3 regions of the Streptomyces sp. NPDC046977 genome follow, and region 1 is predicted to be linked to each of the others. Evidence: riboswitches for the same ligand, from Rfam matches in the RefSeq annotation. Region 1 holds a riboswitch; each other region holds the start of a gene.

Evidence for each region. Region 1 has a riboswitch for cobalamin ahead of ABZ883_RS20495 (HoxN/HupN/NixA family nickel/cobalt transporter). Riboswitches for the same ligand answer to the same signal wherever they lie in the genome.
Region 2: it holds a riboswitch for cobalamin, as region 1 does, so the genes downstream of both, metE (5-methyltetrahydropteroyltriglutamate--homocysteine S-methyltransferase) here and ABZ883_RS20495 (HoxN/HupN/NixA family nickel/cobalt transporter) in region 1, are expected to answer to the same signal.
Region 3: it holds a riboswitch for cobalamin, as region 1 does, so the genes downstream of both, ABZ883_RS38240 (prenyltransferase/squalene oxidase repeat-containing protein) here and ABZ883_RS20495 (HoxN/HupN/NixA family nickel/cobalt transporter) in region 1, are expected to answer to the same signal.

The regions. Positions count from the first base shown of each region.
Region 1 is NZ_JBEYWO010000013.1:2,716-8,495, reverse strand. It holds gene ligA (NAD-dependent DNA ligase LigA) at 1-392, shown strand, start outside; gene ABZ883_RS20505 (hypothetical protein) at 893-1,480, shown strand; gene ABZ883_RS20500 (PepSY domain-containing protein) at 1,617-3,074, shown strand; gene ABZ883_RS20495 (HoxN/HupN/NixA family nickel/cobalt transporter) at 3,154-4,254, opposite strand; cobalamin riboswitch at 4,282-4,484, opposite strand; gene ABZ883_RS20490 (metalloregulator ArsR/SmtB family transcription factor) at 4,573-4,950, shown strand; gene ABZ883_RS20485 (TerD family protein) at 5,297-5,780, opposite strand, start outside.
Region 2 is NZ_JBEYWO010000012.1:139,819-145,598, forward strand. It holds gene ABZ883_RS20015 (PP2C family protein-serine/threonine phosphatase) at 1-129, opposite strand, end outside; gene ABZ883_RS20020 (acyltransferase) at 332-1,540, shown strand; gene ABZ883_RS20025 (hypothetical protein) at 1,696-2,043, shown strand; cobalamin riboswitch at 2,161-2,307, shown strand; gene metE (5-methyltetrahydropteroyltriglutamate--homocysteine S-methyltransferase) at 2,491-4,809, shown strand; gene ABZ883_RS20035 (CbtA family protein) at 4,861-5,619, opposite strand; gene ABZ883_RS20040 (CbtB-domain containing protein) at 5,638-5,780, opposite strand, start outside.
Region 3 is NZ_JBEYWO010000041.1:5,628-11,407, forward strand. It holds gene ABZ883_RS38235 (hypothetical protein) at 1-1,135, opposite strand, end outside; cobalamin riboswitch at 1,265-1,340, opposite strand; cobalamin riboswitch at 1,432-1,576, shown strand; gene ABZ883_RS38240 (prenyltransferase/squalene oxidase repeat-containing protein) at 1,796-4,462, shown strand; gene ABZ883_RS38245 (hypothetical protein) at 4,459-5,433, shown strand; gene ABZ883_RS38250 (CbiQ family ECF transporter T component) at 5,439-5,780, shown strand, end outside.

The DNA.
Region 1 (5,780 bases):
CTCTCGCCGCGGTGCCGAAGCTGCCGGGCGCCAACTCCGCGAAAATCGCCGCGCACATCAACGCGTTGGGGCCGGTCATCGACAAGCTCGTCGGCGCGGGCGTGAACATGGCCGAGCCCATCGTTGCCACCGCGGAGGGCGGCCCGCTCACCGGCGAGGTCGTGGTGATCACCGGTGGGATGCACGGCCCGTTGTCGGGACGGAACCGCACCGAGATGAACGACCTCGTCAGCCAGGCCGGTGGTACCTCGTCCGGCACCGTGTCGAGGAAGACGACCATCCTGGTGGCCGGCGAGGGAGCCGGATCGAAGCTCAAAAAGGCTCAAGAGCTCGGTACCAGGGTCCTCAACGAGGTGGAGTTCGCGGACCTCATAGCCGACTACCTCACGTAGGTCGGGGGCCGGTACACCTGCTGACGGGCTTCAGCGCGGGCCGAGTCGCCACAAGGCAGATGAGACGGACACCGGATTCATCGTCCCCGGCAGTCGCGCAGTCGCGCAGGCCGTCCGGCCTCAGCAGGCCGATGCCGGGGCGGACCTCCAGGGCTCGCGAGCGTGTTCGATCGCGCTCGCCTTCACGACTGCGGTGGCCTTTTCAGCCGGCTGTGCGCGAGCCGGGCTGAGGAAGACCTCGGCCATAGGCGGGCGGCGATGGCCGGTTGACACTCCCGGCCCCACTGATGACTCGGGCCCACACCGCATCGTGTGCGTCTGCGGCCGACACGAAGTCCTCCCGGTCGACGCCATCGCGCTGTCGCCTTCCATGATCTGCGCTAGCACAGCCGTGGGCGCGCCGGTGGTGCTTCCGTGCGCCCCATCCCTCATTCGGGTGGTGAATGGCATCATTGCTGCTCATGACGCCCGGGCCTGCCTTCCGTCTCGCACGTGCCGCGGTGTTCGCGGCCGTGTGTGTCGCGGTGACGGGTCTTGGACATGCGCTGATGTCGCGGTCGGTTCCGGGCTGGGCGGTGGGGTACGCATTCGCCGCGACGACCGCCGGCGCGTGGTGGCTCGCGGGTCGGCGTGAGCGCGGCGCGGCAGTGGTGACGGTCGCGACCGTGGTGACCCAATGCGCCTTGCACGGCTGGTTCCGCCTCGCCCAGGCCTTCGCCGCCGCTCCGTCGGGTGTCGGGGACGGTGCTGTCGGCCATCAGGTTGCGGGCTCCGCGGAAGCGATGCCCATGAGCAGCGCCGCGATGAGTGGCTGGTCGCCTGGCATGTTCGGCGCGCACGCCCTCGCGGCGGTGCTGTGCGGCCTGTGGCTGTGGCGCGGTGAGGCTGCTGCCTTCCGGCTGGGCCGTTCCTTGGCCGCGTTCGTCTTCACTCCATTGCGCGGGGCCTTCCTCGTCCATGTCGTCGTCAGCCCACCGGCCCCGGCGACGCGAGTGTCCCTTCACGCCCCCTCGCGGCTGTCTCAGCAGGCGGCCCTGTGGCACGGCGTCACACGGCGCGGCCCGCCGCGGCCGGCGATGTGCTCCTGACCGTCCGTCTCGCTGACATGCGATGACGGGCGCAGTGCGGTGTGCCCGCACGCCGTACCGCCGTTGAGGCGGACACCATCGTCGGCTTCGTGAGCGCCCGCGTCCTGTGCGCCGGGCGCCGATTGGGGATGCACCCATGTCATCGACACAAGAAGAAGCGTCAAGAGACAACGCCCTCATAGCGGCATCGGCTGCTCCGGGAAGCGGTCCGGAACAACGGGGCCGATCGTGGAAGGGGGTACGGGCGCTGCTCGTGCGGTTGCACTTCCACGCGGGTGTGTTCGTCGCCCCGTTCCTGCTGGTGGCCGCTCTGACGGGCCTGGCCTACACCTTCACACCCCAGCTCGACCAGCTCGTGTACGGCGATCAGCTCGGCGTGGCGAAGGTGGGGGACGCAACGCGCCCGCTCGCGGAACAGATCGCCGCGGCCCGGAAGTCCCACCCTGAGGGCACCTTGTCCTCGGTGATCACGCCGCCCGGGCCGGAGGACACCACGCGGGTGGTCCTGTCGCTGCCGGAACTGGGCGAGAACCAGCGCACGGTGTTCGTCGACCCCTACACCGCCGAGGTCAAGGGGGCGCTGACCACGTGGTACGGCTCCACCCCGCTGACGACGTGGCTGGACGACCTGCACCGCAATCTGCACCTGGGCGAGACCGGCCGCCTCTATTCGGAGGTTGCCGCCAGCTGGCTGTGGGTGATCGTCGCCGGAGGGCTCGTCCTGTGGCTCGGACGCGCCCGCGGGCAGCGCGCCAAGTCGGCACGCGGTGTGCTGCTGCCCGACCGCTCCGCAGGCGGAGTGCGGCGTACGCGCAGTTGGCACGCCGCCACCGGCGTATGGCTCGCCGTCGGTCTGCTCGGTCTCAGCGCCACCGGCCTGACCTGGTCCCACTACGCCGGTGCCCGGTTCGGGGAATTGCTGAACGCGGCGAAGGGGCACGCGCCCGCGCTGGTCACCGCCCTGCCCGGCGGTACCGGCGCCGGCAAGGGCGAGCCTGCGGGGCACGCCGGACACGGCACGGGCGCCGGCGCGGCGACGGCCGACCCCGCAGCCTTCGACGCGGTCCTCACGGTCGCCCGCGAGGCCGGCCTCGGTGGCCGGGTGGAGCTGACGCCGCCCGCCGATGCGACGAGTGCGTGGACCGTGGCGCAGGACGACGACCTCTGGCCGGTCCACTACGACCAGGTAGCCGTCGACGCCGCCAAGGGCAAGGTCACCTCGGAGAGCCGTTGGGCCGACTACCCGGTCCTGGCCAAGCTCAGCAAACTCGGCGTCCAGGGCCACATGGGCCTGCTGTTCGGCATCGTCAACCAGATCCTGCTGGCGCTGATCGCGGTCGGCCTGATCTCCGTCATCGTGTGGGGCTACCGCATGTGGTGGCAGCGCCGCCCCACGCGTGACGGCCGCACGGCGGCCCTCGGGAAGGCCCCCGCACGAGGAACGTGGCGACAACTCCCGCTGCCGGTGCTGATCATCGGCGTCCCGGCCGTCGCCGCGCTCGGCTGGGCCCTGCCCCTGCTGGGCATCACGCTGATCGCGTTCCTCTTCTACGACATCGTGTTCGGGCTCTACTTGCGGCGTCCCGCCGCCTGACGTCGCGGCAGAAGAGGGGACGGGGGCTGCCTCCGGTCGGGCACACCACTGTGCCCGACCGGAGGCCACCGAAAGAACGTCAGACGCTCCCCGCAGTTCGCGCCGCCCAGCGATCCTCGACCTTGGCGACGCGCCAGTACGCGATCGCGACGGCCCACACGACGACGAAGAGGCCAACGATCACGTAGCCGACGTTGTCGAGATCGAGGCCGGCGACCCAGCCGGTGAGCCCGTCCGTCATGTCGAGCTTGTCGTGCAGGACCCCGACCAGTTCGATGGTGCCGATGACGAAGGCGACGGCGATGGACAGACCGGTGATGGTGAGGTTGTAGTAGACCTTGCGCACGGGGTTGGAGAACGCCCACTGGTAGGCGAAGTTCATGAAGGTCCCGTCGAGGGTGTCGAACAGGCTCATCCCGGCGGCGAACAGCAGCGGCAGGCACAGGATCGCGTACCAGGGCAGACCGGCGGCGGCTCCGCTGCCCGCCATCACCATCAGCGCGACCTCGGTGGCGGTGTCGAACCCGAGCCCGAAGAGGAAGCCGAGTGGGTACATCTGCCCGGGACGGGTGATGGAGCGGGTGAGCCTGCCGAGTACGCGGTTCATGAACCCCCTGGATTCCAGGTGGGTTTCGAGCTCCCGTTCGTCGAAGAAGCCCGTACGCATCTTCTTGAAGACCCGCAGTATGCCCAGTAGGGCGACGAGGTTCAGCAGGGCGATGAGATAGAGGAACGTGCCGGAAACGGTGGTTCCGACCACACCCAGCGCCTGGTGCGTTCCGGAGTCCTCGTCCGCCAGGGTGCCTGCCAGACGGGCACCGCCGGCGACGAGCGCCGCCAGGGCCACCACGACGCTGGAGTGCCCGAGGGCGAACCAGAAGCCCACGGAGACCGGGCGTTTGCCGTCCGCCATGAGCTTGCGCGTGGTGTTGTCGATGGCGGCGATGTGGTCGGCGTCGAAGGCGTGCCGCATTCCCAGGGTGTAGGCGGTGATACCGAGGCCGAGACCGAAAGCCTCGGAACCGACCCGGTAGTCGTTCGGTATCACCAGCAGGAACAGCACACCGAAAGCGACGACGTGCAATGCGGCGATCACGGCCATCAGGCCCGCGGTGCGGAGCGTGTCCTCGCGCCGCCAGCGGAACGGGCCGGCGAACGGGGCAGATGGGGGCAGGGTCATGCGGTCACGCTCCAGCACCTCGTGGATCAACTCGTGAGATGCCGCGGCCGGTCTCCTGGCTTACGGGCGAAGCGCGCCCGCCCCTGCCTTCCCGGCCTGTGAGGACCAGTGGCACCGCCGAAGCGGGAGGGGGCGGGAACTACCCGATCACAGTGGCGAGGGCCGCCCCGGACTGAGCCTTCCATCGGCTGTCACCGGTCTTCCCGAGCACCACGGCGCCATCACCCTAGGAGCGCGGGCACTCCGCCTGCAAGGCTGCACAGGTGCAGAGACGCACAGGTATTCAAGATCACATCCCGGGCTGCCAGGATGGCGCCCATGCACCTTGTTCCCGCCGAGCGGGCGGGCCACCGAACCATCGACGGCCACCGTGTCTGCGACGCTGTCGCCGCCATTGGAGAACCTGGGCATGTGCGGGCCTGGGCGGATCGCTTCTCGCTGCTCGCCGATCCAGGCCGTCTCGCGCTGCTGCTGGCTCTCCGGACGGCGGGGCCGATCGCGGTCACGGACCTGGCGGTCGCCACGGGCATGACGGACACGGCGGTCTCCCAGGCCCTGCGGCTGCTGCGGGCCGCCGGCATCGTCACCGGTGACCGGCAGGGCCGGATCGTCCGCTACCGCATCGTGGACGAGATGACCGGGCAACTGCTGGGACACTGCGCGGCGCCTCAAGGAGACGGGGCCGCCGACATGTGACGTTCCCATCGCCCGCCGGTCGACGATGAGCTGGTTGACACCCGGCGCCCGCGAGACGCCTTTGACGGGTGAACGAGAGCCTGCGGCGACATGGTGGACCGGGGTCGGGACGGGCAGGTGAGCCCGGCGGGCCCGCTTGCCCCGCACACCGTGCGAGCGGGGCCGGACGCGCGGGAGCCGTCAGGCGCCGGAGGCGGTCTACGCGGCGGTGAGGCATGCCCCAATGCCTCTACACCGATCGCGCACTCCTGCCCAACTTGTCCACGTGTCCTTTCCCGTGTTCGATCCCACACCTGCTTGAGGTCGGTCCGTGGGAGGAAAGGGTCAAGAGTGGGACGGCGGCCAGCTACCTCGTCTTGAATTCGACCTTGCCTGCGCTCATCCGAAAACTGCCACTGGAGTACAGCATCGGCCGGGCCTCCACGTGATTCCCGCTGTACTTCTCAACATGCCGAATCTCAATGCCACCAGGGGCGGTGAAGTCGATCAACGCAATAGCAACCCAGTAAGACAGGTTGCGATTATTGAACAGCGGTACTGTGACAGTCGAGCCCCGCCCATCGGTTACAACTGCCCGGGCACCATACGACTTGAACGAGCCGACACCATTCTCAACCGCACTGTACGCGCAGATGAGAACATATCCCTGCAGGTCGGGACGCCGGATCGTGATGGTCTCCCGCCCCGGCCTCCGGGAATCGCCATCTAGGGCGATGAATGGCGGAGCCATGAGCGATCCCAAATTCCGGTAATAAATCACCTGTTCGGATTTGCTCGGCTTGGCACCCTTGGGCGTCACCAGACTCCGCGGAACATGCAACGCGTAGAGA
Region 2 (5,780 bases), on a different contig from region 1:
ATTCGTCCCCACCGCGAAGTCGGCGGCCACGCTCATCAGGACCAGCGCGTAGCCGGTGATCTTCAGCTTGCGCGCCCATCGCGGCAGCCACGGTTGGTCGCCGCTTCTCTTGCCGAAGACACCAGGCATGGAACCGTCCTTTGCCGCGTCGTCCCCTTCCACGGTCGCTCGCCGGCCGCCCTCCCGCGACCAGCGGCTCCCGTGGCCACCGCGTCCGGCCGTAGCGGAGCGTGATGTCCCCCGCACTGCCGTACGTCCTGCGTCGCGGGGGTGGCGCCCGACGGCCGCCTTTCCAACACTGGTCACGTACCGGCGACAGGGGGGCACCGACATGGCGACGCGCGCGGAACCTGTGCAGGCACCGCTACCGCAGCGGCGGCCGGAGCTGGACGCGATCCGGATGCTGGTCGTGATCGGGCTGGTCTTCTTCCACTCGGCGCTCGTCTTCGCCGCCGACGACGACTTCTACGTCAAGAACGCCGAGACCACCGGAGCCGTCCTGATCATCGCCGGGTTCGGGGTCGTCTGGGCCATGCCGCTGCTGTTCCTCATCTCCGGCCTCGGCGCCTGGCACTCGCTCCGGCGCCGCGGTGCGGGCGGCTTCGCCAGGGAGCGGCTGCTGCGGCTCGGCGTTCCGCTGGTCTTCGCGACCCTCGCGCTGAACCCGCTGCCGCAGTGGCTGCGGCTGCGCGCGGCCGACCCCGGCTACCACGAGTCGTACCTCGGCTTCCTGCCCCGCTTCTTCGACGTGCACCTGGAGCCCGCGGAGTTCCCCTTCCTCGTCCAGGGCGAGCACTTCGAGACCGGCCACCTGTGGTTCGTCGTGCTCCTCCTGGCGTTCTCCCTCATGCTGGTGCCGTGTTACCGGTGGTTGCCGCGTGCGGGCGTCCGTCGCATCGGCGACCGGGTGGCGGAGGCGACCCTGCACCGGCGGGGCCTGGTGCTCCTGCCGGCCCTGGTGTTCGCGGCGATCTGTGCCTTCGCGCGGCTGGAGGAGGAGTACGCGGGCTGGCACCGCTGGTCGTACCTGCTGTTCTTCGTCGCCGGCTTCGCGCTCGCCGGCGACGACCGCTTCCGCACCGCGATGCGGTGCGATGCCGGGACGGCGGCCTGGCTCGGCGCCCTGCTGTTCGCGGCCGCCGGCCCCGGCTTCGCCCTGGCCGACGAGCCGTTCACCGAGATGACCATGCTGGCCACCGTCTCCCGGGCGCTGTTCGGTGCGGCCGGATGGTGCCTGGTGGTCGCCATCCCGGGCCTCCTCGACCGCCGGCGGCGCGAGCAACCGCCTGCGGCGCCGCACCCGGCCCCGACGACGCGCCGGCGCCTCTACGGCTACCTCGCCGCGGCCGTGCTGCCGCTGTACGTCCTGCACCAGCCGATCGTGGTCGCCGTCGCCTACGTCGTGACCGGCTGGTCCGCGCCGATCCCCGTCGAGTACGCCGTGCTCGTGGCGATCGCCCTCGTCCTCACCCTCACCGCCTACGAGCTCCTGGTCCGCCGCACGCGCACGACCCGCTTCCTGTTCGGGATGCGGCCTTAGGGGCGACTCCAATGTGCCGGCCAGATCGGCCGGGCTTCCCGCCCCTCGGCAACAGCGGCTCCCGGGCGACCCGTTGTTCATCCGTCGACCGAGATCCCTGTTCGGTACCCGCCCTACGATGGTCGGGGGCCGAAGCGCGCACGGTGGGGGCGGACATGAAGCGCAGGGTGGGGAGAGCCGCCGCGGCGGCGTACGTCGTGCTGATCGGGGGCCTCGCCGTGGCAGGGGCCGTTCACGAGCAGGCCGTCTACTACCTGCTCGCGGTCGCGCTGACCCTGCCCGCGGGGGCCGTGGCGCTGCCGGCGATGTACGGGGGCTATGCGGCGCTCTCCGCGGTCGGCGGGATCTGGTCCCCCGTGGCCGGGCCGGGCGGTGAGGAAGCCGCTTGGCTGAGCCTCGGCAGTGCGACGCTGAACGTGGTGCTGCTGACGTGCGCCGCGATCGTCAACGTCGTCCTGGCGGAACGGGTGTTGCGCCGAGGGCGGAGGCTGTCCCACCGCTGACCCGCCGTCGCGACCCGCCGTCCCGGAATACGGGCACCGTCGCCCATGGCGGCCCCGGGAGCCGTAGGCTGGCGGACGCAGCTGGTTCGCCCCCGTCCGCCAGGCGGGACGCGTCGCAAGAGGGAACCCGGTGGGAATCCGGGACTGCCCCGCAGCGGTGAGTGGGAACGAGCGCCGTCATACGCACTGGGCCCGGCCGGGTCTGGGAAGCGACGGCCAGTAGGTGTCTGCCCCCGGCAGGCGTGCCCGCGAGTCCGAAGACCTGCCCGCTGCCCGTGCGCGACCGAACGCGCGCGGACATCCCGGTGACCTCGAGGGCGGGTCGGCGTACATACCTGGCGGACGACCGCGCCCCGACGCGCGTGTCCCGGCCGCCGGTCTGCATCGCCTTCGCGCTCTCGCCCCGTATCCGGGATCTCAGGGATTCATCTCGCGAAGGAGATCTCCGTGACCACCAAGTCCGCAGCCGCGGCAGCACGGCCCACCGTGTACGGCTACCCCCGCCAGGGCGGCAACCGGGAGCTGAAGAAGGCCGTCGAGGGGTACTGGAAGGGCCGGGTCACCGCCGACGCCCTCCGGGCCACCGCCGCCGAACTGCGCCGCGCGAACTGGCGGCGGCTCGCCGAGGCCGGCGTGCACGACGTGCCGACCGGCGACTTCTCGTACTACGACCACGTCCTCGACACCACCGTGATGGTGGGCGCCGTCCCCGCGCGGCACCGGGAGGCCGTGGCCGCCGACGCGCTCGACGGCTACTTCGCGATGGCGCGCGGCACCCAGGACACGGCACCGCTCGAGATGACGAAGTGGTTCGACACCAACTACCACTACCTCGTCCCCGAGCTCGGTCCGGACACCGTGTTCGCGGCCGACTCGTCCCGGCAGGTCGAGGCGGTCAAGGAGGCCCTCGCCCTCGGCCTCGCGCCCCGGCCGGTCCTCGTCGGCCCCGTGACCTACCTCCTGCTCGCCAAGCCCGCCCCCGGCGCCCCCGCGGACTTCGAGCCGCTCTCCCTCCTCGACCGGCTGCTGCCGGTGTACGCGGAGGTCCTGGCCGATCTGCGTGCCGCGGGGGCCGGCTGGGCGCAGCTCGACGAGCCGGCGCTCGTGCAGGACCGCACCGCCGCCGAACTCGGCGCCGCGGAGCGGGCGTACGGGCGCCTCGGCGCTCTCGAGGACCGGCCGAGGCTCCTGGTGGCCTCCTATTTCGACCGGCTCGGCGAGGCCCTGCCGGTGCTCGCCAAGGCACCGGTGGACGGGCTCGCGCTCGACTTCACCGGGGCGGCCGCCGCCAACCTGGACGCGCTCGCCGCGGTGGGCGGCCTGCCCGGCAAGCGCCTGGTGGCCGGCGTCGTGGACGGACGCAACATCTGGGTCAACGACCTGGAGAAGTCCCTCGCCACCCTCGGCACGCTGCTGGGACTGGCCGACCGGGTCGACGTGGCCGCCTCGTGCTCCCTGCTGCACGTGCCGCTCGACACCGCCGCCGAGCGCGACATCGACCCCCAGATCCTGCGCTGGCTGGCCTTCGCCCGGCAGAAGACGGCCGAGGTCGTCACCCTCGCCAAGGGACTGAGCCGGGGAACCGGCACCATCGCCGGGGAACTCGCCGCCAACCGCGCCGCCCTGGCGTCCCGCGCCTCGTCGCCCATCACCCACGACCCGGCCGTACGGGCACGGGCCGCGGCGGTCACGAGCGCCGACGCCCGCCGCTCGCAGCCGTACGGCGAGCGGGCGGCGGCCCAGCGCGCCCACCTCGGCCTGCCCCTGCTGCCGACCACCACCATCGGCTCGTTCCCGCAGACCGCGGAACTCCGCACGGCACGGGCCGATCTGCGGGCCGGCCGGATCGGCGAGGCGCAGTACGAGGAGCGCATCAAGGCCGAGATCGGCGAGGTGATCTCCTTCCAGGAGAAGACCGGGCTGGACGTCCTCGTGCACGGCGAGGCCGAACGCAACGACATGGTCCAGTACTTCGCCGAGCGGCTCACCGGCTACCTCGCCACCCAGCACGGCTGGGTGCAGTCCTACGGCACGCGCTACGTCCGTCCGCCGGTCCTCGCCGGGGACATCTCCCGCCCCGAGCCCATGACCGTGCGGTGGACGGCCTACGCCCGCTCGCTCACCGACCGGCCGGTGAAGGGCATGCTCACCGGTCCGGTCACCATGCTCGCCTGGTCCTTCGTCCGCGACGACCAGCCCCTCGCCGATACCGCGCGCCAGGTCGCCCTGGCCCTGCGCGACGAGGTCGGCGACCTGGAGCGCGCGGGAACGCCGGTCATCCAGGTCGACGAGCCCGCCCTGCGCGAGACGCTGCCGCTGCGCTCCGCCGACCGCGCCGGCTACCTGGCCTGGGCCACCGAGGCGTTCCGGCTGACCACCAGTGGCGTGCGTCCGGACACGCAGATCCACACCCACATGTGCTACGCCGAGTTCGGTGACATCGTGGCGGCGATCGACGACCTCGACGCCGACGTCATCAGCCTGGAGGCCGCCCGCTCCCACATGCAGGTCGCCCGCGAACTCGCCGCGCACGGGTACCCGCGCGAGGCCGGGCCCGGCGTCTACGACATCCACTCGCCGCGCGTGCCGGGCGTGGACGAGGCGGCCGCCCTGCTGAGGAAGGGTCTGGAGGCCATCCCCGCCGAGCGGTTGTGGGTCAACCCCGACTGCGGGCTGAAGACCCGCGGCTGGGCGGAGACCCGCGCCTCCCTGGAGAACCTGGTCGCGGCGGCCCGTACCGTCCGTTCCGAACTCCCCGCGTCCTGAACGCGAGAGGGCCCGCGGACGGTTCCGCGGGCCCTCTCGACGGGTGATGCCTCAGTTGGCCGCCGGTACCGCCCGGCCGGACGCGGACGGCGCGGGCCGGGGGGACAGCAGGCGTTGCGCCAGCTCCCCGAAGAGGAGGCCGAAGCCGCCCCACAGCGTCAGCTGGATGGCCAGGGCCGACAGGCGGAACCGCCACAGCAGCGTGGCCGGGAAGTCCGCGGGCACCTCGTTGATGACCGGCAGGAACGCGTAGGCCAGCCCGATGGCGACGACGAACGCCCCGACCGCGACGACCGTGGCGTACCAGGTGCCCACGCGGGGTGCCAGGCGCTTGCCGACGATCACGGCGGCGATCGCCAGCAGTACGCTGAGCACCATCATCAGGAAGTACAGCGTGGTGCGCTTGCCGATGGTGTCCGGATCGCCCACCGACGGCGGGTTGGCCGGGTACTTGAGGAACGGGACGACGTAGACCGCCAGCAGCGCGCAGCCCGACAGCAGCAGGGCTGTCGCACGGGCGGAGAAGCGGCCGACGCGTCCGAGCGCGAAGCAGTAGGCCAGCGCGGCGATTCCGCCGAAGGCGACGCCGTAGAGCAGGATGCCGGTGGCCAGCCCCGCGGTGGACTGCAGGTGGCGGCTGACGAGTTCGACCTCGTGCTCGTGCCCGGAGGCGTGCGCCTCCTCGAAGCCGATGGCGTTGTCGACGCTGGGTTCACCGAGGAAGTAGGCGACAAGGAGGGCCAGCGCGCCGGCGACCAGGCCGGCGAGCATGCCGCGGACGAGGAGGTTCCTCACGGTTGCGGAGTTCATGGCTGCGCGAGGTCCTCGTCAGTGGCAGGGGAAGCCGAGCAGGTGGCGGGCGTCGTGCACCCACTCGTGGACGTCCGCGCCGTTGACGACGGAGGTGGCGCCCTGCTCGGCACCGACGAAGTACAGCAGGATCAGCATGAGGACGCCGATGAAGACCGCCC
Region 3 (5,780 bases), on a different contig from region 1:
CCGCGCCGTCGTCGACAGTCAGCGCCAGCTTGGCGGCGGTGCCCGAGGCGAAGGAGGTCTGGCTCACCCACTGCGGCGCGCCGACCGTGGTCGGCACGGGCGGGGCCGAGGTGAAGCCGCCGCCCGCCACTGCGCGCAGTCCGTCGATTGACGCGTACGCCTGCGGGGTGGTGTCGCTGGGGAGGTACTTGAAGCCGCCGCCGGGGTTGAACTGCTGGGCGATGAGGAAGTCGACGGGGGTCTTGCCCATGGAGGTGAGGAAGTCGCCGGTCTGCGAGTTGATGCCGCAGGCGTTGAGGCCGGAGACGGCCCAGCCGTTGGAGTCGGTGTTGACGCCGAACATGGAGTTGAAGGCGCCCGAGCTGGCGACGAGCTTGCCCTTGAGGAACGCCTTGGCCTGCACGACGTCCATATCGGTGGCGGGCACGCCGGAGACGCACAGGGCGGCCATGGCCGCGCCGGTCATGTCGATGTCGCTGGTCGCGGCGAGCTGGCTGGCGTTGCCCTCGGCCTTGCTGTAGTTCCAGCCGCCGTCGTTGTGCTGGTTGGCGCGGAGGCGGGTGATGATCGAGTCCCGTAGGGCCTGGGGTATGCGCTGCGTGCCGGACTGGGTCTTGGCACCGTTCAGGGCGAGGGCGGCGAAGACGGTGCCGTTGAAGTTGGCGGACGGGCCGAAGTAGCCGGCTTCCGCGGTCTGCCAGTAGCCGTAGATGTCGGCGACCAGGTTGCGTGACGCGCTGACGCGGGCCGGGTCGATGCCGGCGGCGTAGGCGTTGAGCGTGGCGCGTTCGTAGTCGGTGACGACCGGGGACGTCGACGGCCAGGACGTGGTGGAGAGCAGGTTGCGGTAGACGGTTCTGGCGTTCTTGCTGGTGTCGCCGCCGGGGGTGACGTCGACGACGGCGGTGCCCGCGGCCGCGAACGCGCTGAACGCCCACTCGTTGGACAGCCCGGCGCCGGCGTACGAGCCGTCGGCGGCTTGCAGGGACTTGAGGTAGGCGACGCCGTTGGTCTTCGAGGTGGCGATCTGTGCCGGGGTGGACGTCGCCAGTGCCGGCTGCGCGGTGAGGACGAACGCGCCGAGCACGGCCGCCGCGGCGAGCGCCGGGCGACGGAGGGACGTGGCGAGGGACATGGCCTGCTCCTGGGGTGAGGGACGCCGGCCGGTCGCCGTGCCGGACCCTCGCGAGCTGCGCGTGGGGAGCGGCGGGCATGGCCGCCGTCCGGGACGCGTGGATCGGCTTCCGAGGGTGCATCGCCGTTTGGGCATTCGGGCTCGGGACGGCTCCTCGCCGTCCCACACCGCTGCGCGTCAGCCCCGGATTCTCACCGGATTCCCCCACTCGGCAGCCAGGGACGCTACCCGAACCCCCGTCCCTGCCGCCAGACCTGCCCAGGGCGTCCACCGCGGTCCCGGGAAGGCGGTCTTGACGCTGGATTCGGCGACGTGCTGCAATCCGGCTGATACGCAATGCTGTTCCAGGGGAAGCCGGTCGAATCCCGGCGCTGACCCGCAACCGTAGGCCCGGCATCGTCCGGGCGAGCCGGAATGCCTGGAGCGTGTTCAACAGCGACAGACGCCGTCGTGGACTGCGGCGTGGTTCGACCGGTCTCACCCGGCGGCGGCCTGTCCGCCGCGCGGTGGGGGCCCCTCAACCACACCCGGTTCGTGCCGGAACGATGACGAGGGGCCGTGGTGGGGACTGACAGGCGAAGAGATGGACGGACGGGGCTGCGGAGGACGCGGCGCCTGCCGGCGCTGATATCCACGCTGTTCCTGCTGGTTGGTGCGGGCGTGACGTTTCTCACCGTCCCCTCGGCGGCGGCCGGTCCGGTGGGCGAGTGCACCGCGGACAAGGGCGCGATCGTGGCCGTCGACTTCGCACCGTTCGGCGGCACCGTGGAGCGCGGCTGCGACACCACCCCGACCACCGGCTACGACCTCCTGCACGACGCCGGGTTCACCACCGAGGGCACCGAACACGACGGTCCGGCGTTCATCTGCCGGATCGGCCTCGGCTCGTTCAACTCCGGGACGCAGTACCCGACTCCCACTCAGGACACCTGCGTGCTGACGCCGCCCGCCACGGCGTACTGGTCGTACTGGGTCGCCTCGCCCGGTCAGGACGACTGGAGCTACAGCCAGTTCGGCGCCATGGACCGCAGGCTCCACGACGGCGACGTCGACGCCTGGGTCTACGGCGGAACCGACATCGGGGGCACCACCGGCAAGCCCTCCTTCAGCCCCGACGACGTCCGCGCGGGCGGCGGCGGAGGGCCGAGCGACCCGACGGGCGAGCCCACCGGCGACCCCGGCGACGTCGACCTGGACACCGCCGCAGCCTGGCTCAAGGGCAAGCTCACCGACGGTGAACGCATCGTCGACGACGGCGCCGAGACCCCCAACTACCTGCTGACCACCGAGACCGCCTACGCGCTGGCCGCCGCTGAAGGCAAGAGCCCGGCCGTCGACAAGATCACGGCGTTCCTTGTCACGCACACCGACGACTACGCCTACGCCGCGGGCAAGGAAGAGGCCCCCGACGCCACCGCCGCCGCCCGCCTGGCCCTGCTCGCCGAGATCACCGGCGCCGACCCGGGCGACTTCGGCGGCCACGACCTGACCGGCGACCTCGTCGGCAATGTCTGCCCGGCGGGCCCCGAGTCCGGCGAGCCCACCCCCGGCTGCACGGCCAAGGGCGACTTCCGGAACGCCACTTACACCGACGGTCAGGCGCTGTCGGTGCTGGCCCTGCTGCGCGCGGGCGTCACGCCGCCGGCCGGCACCCTGGACCGGCTGACCCAGGTCCAGTGCGAGGACGGCGGTGCCACCAGCATCCTGATCCGGCCGGGCGAATTCTGCGATGGCGACCCGGCCACCACCGGACTCGTCGCCCTGGTTCTGGAGAACGCCGGCGGCCACGATGAAGCCGTGGCCAAGGCCCACGCCTACCTGAAGAAGGCTCAGCGCGAGGACGGCTCGTTCCCCGGCTGGACCGGCGCGACCACCGGCAGCGTCTCCGCGACCGCCTGGGCGTCGCAGGCCCTGCGCGCACTGGACGACACGGGTCTTGCCGACACGGCGGTCGCCTGGCTGTCCCGGCAGCAGCTCACGGACGGCGGGTTCGGCTTCGAGGAGGGGGCCACCGACTCGTCGCTGTATCCGACGCCGCCCGCGGTCGTCGCCGGAGCCCGGACCAGTCTGGTCGACCTCACCGCGAAGCGCGACGAGCCCACGGACCCGCCGACCTCGCCCACGCCGACCGGCGACCCCAGCAGTCCCGCCGGTGACGGGCCCGATCTGGCCAAGGGCGTCGCGTACCTCACCAGCGCCGACAACCTGAAGCAGGGTCAGTACTACACCGCCGGACCCGGCACCGCGCGGGCCGACTTCGGGCTGACCATCGACGGCGCGTACGCGCTGGCGGCCACCGGCCTCAACGACGCCAAGCTGCGCGGCATCGTGGACTTCCTCGACCACGGTGGCGAGGACGGCGAGAACCGCACCCTCCAGGACTGGACCGGCGTCGGAACCCCGTACGCAGGGGGCGGATCGATCGGGAAGGCCGCGCTGCTGGCCGAGTCCGTCGGCCGTGACCCGCGCGACTTCGGCGGCCAGGACCTCATCGCCGCCCTGGGCAAGGCGGTCTGCACCAAGGCGAGCACCGCGCCCGACGTGTCCTGCCCCGCCAAGGGCGCCTACACCTACGCCCCCTCGGTGTTCTCGCAGACCCTCGCGATCATGGCGCAGCTTCGCGCGGGTGAGAAGACCGCGGCCGCGGCGCCGATCGCGTACCTGGAGAGCCTCCAGCTGGACAACGGTGCCTGGCCGAGCCTGATCCCTTCGACCGGTGACTCCGACGTGGACTCCACCGCGATCGCCGCGATGGCCCTGGACCTGGTCGGCGGCGAGGGCGCGGACCGGGCCGTCGACAAGGCCCTGGCCTGGATCGCCTCCAAGCAGTTGGACGACGGCGGTTTCCCGGGCGCCGCCGGGAACTCCGTCAACTCGGCCGCACTCGCGGTGCAGGGACTGTCCCTGAACGCGTCCGCCTATACCGACGAGATCGCGAAAGCACGGCGCTTCCTGGCCTCGCAGCAGAACGACGACGGCGGCTTCAACGTCGCCAAGGACGGCCAGCGCGGCTCCGATCTGCGGGCCTCCACCCAGGCCGTGGGCGGCGCGACCGGTATCTCCTTCGGTGTGCTGAACCGCGACCTCACGGACACCACACCGCAGCCCACCCCCAGCGGGAGCCCGAGCGCGCCCGTCATCATCACGCCCGACGGCAGCGGCGGTTCCGTCGGAACGGGCGGAGCCAACGGCGGCCAGGAAGGCGCCCTGGCGTCCACCGGCATGCAAGCAGGGGCACTGGCCGCTGCCGCGGCCGCACTGATCCTCGTCGGGTGGCGCGCCGTCGTCATCGCCCGCCGCCGCGCCGACGCCGGAGGCCGGCGATGACCCTCTCCACTGTCGCTCGCGCGCTCGTGCGCGGCACGGCAGCCCTCGGCCTTGCGGCCGCCGCGTTCGGGGCGACCACCGCACCGGCCGCGGCCGACCCGCAGGCGATGGGCCGCTGCACCACCACCTCGGGCGCTGTCCTGGCCGTCGACTTCAGCCACTGGGGCGGTCCGATCCTGCGTTCCTGCGGTACGACGCCGACCACCGGTTACGTGCTGCTCAACCAGGGCGGCTGGCGCACCACCGGCACCGGCCACGACGGCCCCGCCTTCATCTGCCGCATCGGATACAGCGGTTACAAGAACGGCGCCCAGTACCCGACCGCTCGGGAGGACTCCTGCGTCCTCACCCCGCCCGCGTCGGCGTACTGGTCGTACTGGCACGCCAACCCCGGGCAGAACGACTGGGAGTACAGCCAGCTCGGCGCCATGCTCTACAAGCCGAAGCCCGGAAGCGTCGACCTGTGGATCTTCGGCGGCACGAACATCCAGGGCACCGAGGGCCGCCCCACGATCAGCCCCGACCAGCTGCGCGCCCACAACACCAAGCCGCAGGGCGACGTGGGCAAGCCCGCCTCCACATCCAAGGCGCCCCAGCTGCCACCCGGAACCGACACCGGGCCCGCGCCGGAGAAAACGACGGCAGCACCGCCGAAGTCCACCTCCGCCGCACCGAAACCGAAGGCGAAGCCGACGCCCACGCGCTCGCCCAAGCCCTCCGCCTCCAGCAGCTCACCGACTGCGACGCCCTCGTCGTCGCCGTCCCCGTCGCTCTCAGCGTCTTCCAGCGCTACCTCGGCCGCTGGCCCGGCGAGCCCGAGCCCGAGCAAGCGTGTTGTCGACGCCGCGCCTGCGGCTGACGCCGGGTACGACGCGGGTTCGGTCGTGCCGCTGCTCGCGGGCGGCGCGCTGGCCGCGGTCATCGTCGGTGCCGCCGTGGTTTCCGGGCGACGCCGCCGCCGTTCCGAGTGACCGTCATGGCCCGCACCACCACCGCGGCCGCCCCGCTCGTGCCCGGCACCCGGCCGGACACGGGCGGCCGTCGCCTGCCCCGCATCCTGCACCCCGTCGCCTGGTGGATCTGGGCACTCGCCCTGGCCACCGCCGTCAGCCGCACCAACAATCCGCTGCTGCTCGTCCTCGTCCTCGCCGTCCTCGGCTACGTCGTCACCGCGCGGCGCACCGAAGCCCCCTGGGCGCGCGGCTTCGTCTACTACCTCTACCTGGCCCTGACCGTCGTCACGATCCGTGTCGTGTTCCGGGCCGTCTTCGCCACCGGCATCACCCCGCACGACCACTTCCTCTTCTCGCTGCCGCAC